DNA from 2 places in the Bacillus sp. OTU2372 genome. Region 1 is predicted to be linked to the other one. Evidence: predicted binding sites of a transcription regulator. Region 1 holds the regulator's gene; the other holds the start of a gene.
The links. The regulator Rex, encoded in region 1, represses fermentation and respiration genes when NADH is low (regulators of the CRP and FNR family bind a similar motif). The targets are predictions, from matches to a motif close to TTGTGAAATATTTCACAA.
Positions count from the first base shown of each region.

Region 2: the regulator Rex is predicted to act here: its motif matches at 1,253-1,270, upstream of nirB (nitrite reductase large subunit NirB).

Region 1 covers NZ_JASATK010000027.1:50,461-53,599, reverse strand. The annotation lists gene AAHB15_RS25785 (ABC-F family ATP-binding cassette domain-containing protein) at 1-550, opposite strand, end outside; gene moaC (cyclic pyranopterin monophosphate synthase MoaC) at 828-1,325, shown strand; gene AAHB15_RS25775 (redox-sensing transcriptional repressor Rex) at 1,361-2,014, shown strand; gene AAHB15_RS25770 (YhbD family protein) at 2,121-2,744, shown strand; gene AAHB15_RS25765 (polymer-forming cytoskeletal protein) at 2,757-3,139, shown strand, end outside.
Region 2 covers NZ_JASATK010000034.1:12,788-15,926, reverse strand. The annotation lists gene AAHB15_RS27530 (hypothetical protein) at 1-45, shown strand, start outside; gene AAHB15_RS27525 (hypothetical protein) at 141-1,127, shown strand; gene nirB (nitrite reductase large subunit NirB) at 1,368-3,139, shown strand, end outside.

The DNA of each region.
Region 1 (3,139 bases):
CAGGTCTTGTTAATAATAGTTTTCCTAAGGCCAGACGGGTTTTTTGTCCTCCGCTTAAAGAGGCAATCATCAGGGAATTATCATGAAAGTTTAAACCAGAGAGAACAGAGCGTATTTCTGCCTCATATTGATAGCCGCCTTGTTCCTTAAATCTCACCTGGAGCAGATCATATTCTTTTAAAATGCGCTCGTATTTGGCACTGTTTTCAAAAATAGTAGGATCAGCCATTTGTTCTTCGAGCTTGCGAAGCGATTTTTCCATTAATCGAAGTGGTTCGAAAACGGTTAACATCTCATCCCAAATCGACAAATTGGATTCAAGGCCGGTATTTTGCGCTAAATAACCGATTGTTACATCTTTTGGTTTAATGATCTCTCCGCCATCGTGGGACAGGTGTCCGGCAATAATCTTTAATAACGTTGATTTTCCCGCACCATTTCGTCCGACAAGGGCCACACGGTCGCGGGTTTGTAATTCAAGCTTTATATTCGATAAAATAAGCTCAGCGCCATAATATTTTTGCAGCTGGTTCACTTGTAGTAAAATCATTTTAAATCACCTCTATTAACAACAAAACGTAAAATAGGATTACGTCAGATCTTTTATAAAAAACGGCTGTATTCGATTTCATTTGTTTAGTGAAAAACTTCACTAAGTTTCAGCTTTCAAAATTACCTACCATACAAATAGTGTACCTTATAAGCGTAATGACAGCAATAAAGAGTAATCGATGGCACTTTTTTCAAGAAAAATGTATATTTCGCTCAAAGTTTCACACACATAGTGTTAAAAATAGTGTATTATTTTTTTGTAGGAGGATTTTTTTATGGCAGAATTTACGCACTTTAATGAAGAAGGCAGAGCTAAAATGGTTGATGTCAGCGACAAACCCGAAACGGCACGCACGGCTCTTGCTCAATCGAGTATTATCGTAAGTGAAGAAATATATCAAAAAATAACGAACCATGAAATGAAAAAAGGTGATGTCTTAGCTGTCGCACAAGTTGCAGCGGTAATGGCAGCGAAAAAGACTTGGGATATTATTCCCATGTGTCACCCGATTCCATTAACAGGGGTCAATATATCCTTCTCATGGGAACAGAATCAAAATGGAAGCTATCAGTTGCATATTGCTGCAGCCGTTAAAACAAAAGGGAATACAGGTGTTGAAATGGAAGCGCTCACAGCTGCATCAGCATGCGCTTTAACCGTTTATGATATGTGCAAAGCAGTAGATAAAGGTATGATCATTGGACCAACTTACTTAGTTGAGAAAACGGGCGGAAAAAATGGGGACTTCAAAAGAACCGAACAAGTTAAATAATATTATCAAATTTTTATAATGGGGTGTGGGAGATTATGAGTAATGAAACGATGAAGATACCACAGGCGACAGCAAAACGGCTGCCCCTCTATTATCGATTTTTAAAAAATCTGCATACTTCAGGTAAACAAAGAGTTTCGTCTGCAGAACTAAGTGAAGCGGTAAAGGTAGACAGTGCGACAATCCGCCGAGACTTTTCCTATTTTGGGGCCTTGGGGAAAAAGGGATATGGCTACAATGTCAACTATTTGTTGACCTTTTTCCGTAAGACACTTGATCAAGATGAATTAACAAAGGTTGCGTTAATTGGGGTTGGGAATCTAGGTACTGCCTTTTTAAATTATAATTTCTTAAAAAACAATAATACAAAAATTGAAGTTGCCTTTGATGTCGATCCGGCAAAAGAGGGAACAAAAATTCGTGAAGTTCCGGTTTATCCGATGGATGATCTCGAAAAAGTGCTCTTAGAGGAAAAAATATCTGTTGTCATTCTAACGGTTCCAGCACCTGTTGCCCAAGTGATTACCGACAGGCTGGCAAAAGCTGAAGTGAGAGGGATCTTAAATTTCACTCCAGCACGATTAAATGTCCCTTCATCGATCAGGGTTCATCACATCGACTTGGCAGTGGAACTGCAGTCTTTAGTTTACTTCTTAAAGCATTACCCAACAGAAGAAATAGAGGAATAATGATAAAAGGGTGTTTCACTTACAAAAATTAGTGAAACACTTTTTTTATCACTTTACTAGCATAACAGTGTTATGTTACACTGTTTTCAGAAAGGGGTTATCTAAAATGAGCGACGATTTAATTTCTAAGAAGGAGCTACTGGAACTTGCCGGTATCTCTTATGGGCAGCTCTACCGATGGAAACGGAAAGATCTTATCCCCGAAGAGTGGTTTATCCGAAAATCCACCTTTACTGGACAGGAAACGTTCTTTCCAAAAGAAAAGGTTTTAGAGCGGATTAATAAAATCCAGACCATGAAGGATAATTTGTCTTTGGATGAATTAGCAGATATGTTTTCACCTAATATTAGTGATTTAGAGCTGGAAAAGGACGATCTTATAAAACGCAACATTGTTTCACCACCTGTAATGGATATCTATTTGGAAATGGATAAGGGCGGTCATCAGTTTACCTTTTCAAGAATGCTCGAAGTTTATGTATTAGAGAAACTTTTACAATCGGGTGAAATAAATTTAGATGAAGGTAAAATGCTGCTTCAGGTCTTAAAGGACAACGCGCATGTGATAAAACAGAAAAAATGTGAATTAGTGATAACAAGAAAGCTTGGCGTTTCCTCCTGCCTGTTGCTGATTAATTCAGAGGCCTTTCATTTTGAACCGGGAACAAAAGTGGTCACTGTATTATCTATGATGACATGTATGGAAGAAATTAAAGCTAAATTATTATAAGGGAGAATGACTATGGAAACGAATCGAAGAGGGGACCTGGTCATCAATGGACTTGGTTCGTCCAATGGAGGACATTTTTCTCTGGTTACACTGAATGGAAGTGGGACCGTAAATAGTGACCTAGAATGTGATGTATTAGAATGTAACGGCTCAGGAACTTTGATGGGAAATGTAGCAGCCACTAATGTAAAAGTTAACGGCAATGCCCGGTTTCACGGAAATATTGAGGGCGAGAAACTGAAAGTGGATGGGACAGCTAAGGTTGCGCAAAATCTTTCGGTAAAAAACGTAAAGGTCTCCGGAAAAGTCAATGTTGAAGGTAAAGTAAAAGCGGAACAGATTACCATTCATGGTATTTTAACAGTGGGTGAAGATTGTGAAGTTGAGAGTTTTAA
Region 2 (3,139 bases), on a different contig from region 1:
ATCTTAATAGCCATAATTGGAGACCCTTTTGACCTGTTAGGATAATTTGAATGAACCGAAGTTGTATCTGAAAGCAAACTTCACTAAGTGCCTGATTAATGGAACAAAATACAGATAAAAGCTTGAGAGGGGATGAAATATTGAAATATTACCGTTTGTGGGTCCTTGCTTTTTTATTAAAATTTATTGGGTCGGCTTGGGATGCATCTTATCATTTTAAATATTTATTTGAAGAATACTCTATTCCCCATATTGTTAATACCATGGGTTTTGCCTTAGGGGGCATCCTGTTATTTAAGGAGTGGAGACACTCTACTTACATGGACGGTTTTTCAAGGAATCTCATTACGATCGGATATGGGCTGTTTCTTATCGGTATTCCCCTTGATTTTACCTACCATATTGCCTATGGGATCGATTTAACGACCTGGAGTCCAACTCATTTTATTTACTATATTGCCACAGACATCATGATATTTGGTGTATGGCATGGATATAATTTGTATACATGGCATACAGTACCGACATGGAAGTCAATGCATACGTGGTTTATGATGTTCTTGCTTGAATGCTTGTTGTTTCCGAATATGCAGCAGGAAAATGGAGCGATCTCTTATGACCAATACATGCATGGAAAATCGATTGCTTCGAAGGAAATTCTTGAGTTAATCTCTGACCCCGCATCACAAATCTTTGGCGGAATCCCAGTATATGTGTATCCGATTTATTCTGTCTTAATGGTAGGGCTATTAACGGTTGTGACGATTCGTATATTACGTGATTTTACTATTCCATTTATGGGAGCCCTGTTATACATTTGTTTAAGATTTATTGGAAAAGCTATCTTTGCAGCAGTAGAATATCCTACCTCCTACGTACCGATGACAATTATCCTAATTCCACTGGCCTTTCTATTGTTTAGAAGAACCAACTGGCTCGCTGGACTCATTGGCAGTTTTGCCTATTTTCTCAGCCTTTTTGCCATTCACAAGTCTGGAATCCTTATCACACCACCGTTGGAATTATGGGAGCTAGCCCCTGTGCTCCTAATCGGCATATTAGTACCCGTCATCAATGCCATCATCAACCCCCATTTCGCACTAAGAAAAAATAAACAACCTGCATAACGTAAAAAGGGTGCCTGTCACCCTTTTTTGTTTTGGACGTTTTATTACAGTGGGTATGGTAGATATGGTAGTCTCTCACAATTGGGCATTTACATTTACTAGAAATGTCATAATTAACGTGTGAGATGTGATGAACGTCACAATTTTTTAGGGGTGTTCCCTTTACAATCTATCTATAGAGAAAAACTATTAAGTGAAAATTAAACACATTATTATTAACTATAAAGGAGCCAACCAGATATGAAGAAACTAGTAATGATTGGTAACGGAATGGCTGGAGTAAGGACCATTGAAGAAATTCTTAAACTGAATACCGAGCAATTTGAGATTACCATCTTTGGGGAAGAGCCGCATCCAAACTACAATCGTATTAAATTATCAAATATTCTTCAGGGTAACACAAACTTTGATGATATTATTATCAATCCGCTTGAGTGGTACAAAGAAAATAATATCCAGTTGTACACAGGAGAAGCCATTGTAAGCATCGATGTAGAAAGTAAGCGTGTCATCAGTGATCAAGGTCGAGAAGTTGAGTATGATGAACTCATTATTGCAACAGGATCTAATTCATTTATTTTGCCTATTCCCGGTGCAGACAAAATCGGTGTAACGGGTTTTCGTGATATCAAAGATTGTGAAATGATGATCAAATCAGCAGGCCAATACCAAAAGGCTGTTGTTATTGGCGGCGGGCTGCTTGGACTTGAAGCAGCAAGAGGGCTCCTAAACCTTGGCATGAAAGTCGATGTTGTCCACCTTATGCCGCATCTCATGGAACGCCAGCTTGACCCAATCGCCTCTTCTTTACTTAAAACAGAGCTAGAATCACAAGGCATGAACTTCTTTATGGAGAAACAAACCGTTGGAATTTTAGGCGATGAGCGTGTAACAGGACTTCGTTTTAAAGATGGTTCTGAAGTCGAAGCCGATCTGGTTGTTATGGCGATTGGAATTAAGTCGAACATACAAGTTGCAAAAGACAGCGGCATCTATGTGAACCGCGGTATTGTTGTGAATGACTATATGGAAACAAGTGTCCCTCATGTATACGCAGTCGGCGAATGTGCGGAACACAGAGAAATTGTTTATGGCCTAGTTGCCCCATTATATGAACAAGGAAAAATCCTTGCCAGTCATATTTGCGGAATCGAATCGAAACCATATGAAGGTTCTGTGACTGGTACACAGCTAAAAGTTGCTGGCGTGGACCTATTCTCTGCAGGTGAAATTTTTGAAGATGGCACTACTAAATCTATTATGGTTTACAATGAGTACGAGGGACTCTATAAACGAGTACTAACTAGAAACAACACAATAGTAGGAATTGTCCTTTATGGTGATACAAAAGATAGTACTAGATTATATAGAATGCTGACCAAAAAAGAAGATATCAGCGGGGTTTCTATTTTCCATACAGAATGTACTGGAGAAAGCAGCACGGACGATATTGCATCTATGCCAAATGATGAGTTAGTCTGCGGCTGTAACGGTGTCACAAAGGGCGCGATTGTCGAAGCAATCCAAACACAAGGCCTAACAACACTAGACCAAGTAAGCCATTGCACTAACGCGGGCCGTTCTTGCGGACGCTGTAAACCAATGGTCAGCCAAATTCTTGCCCATTCATTAGGTGATCAGTTTGATGCGGCCGCAGCTCAGAAAACAAGCATTTGCGGATGTACTACAGTAAGCCGTGAGGAATTGGTAGCTGAAATCAAGGAAAAAGGACTAACAAATGTAAAAGAGGTCATGAACGTACTTGATTGGAATAATACGGAAGGTTGTACGAAATGCCGTCCGGCGATCAACTATTATCTTGGCATGATTCATATGGATGAATATAAGGATGACCGTGATTCCCGTCTCGTGAATGAGAAGATGCATGCTAATATTCAGAAGGATGGAACGTATTCTGTTGTTCCAAGAATGTATGGCGGTGTCACAACCGCAGCAGATTTGAAAAAAATAGCTGAAGTTGCTGAAAAGTATAACGTTCCTTTAGTAAAATT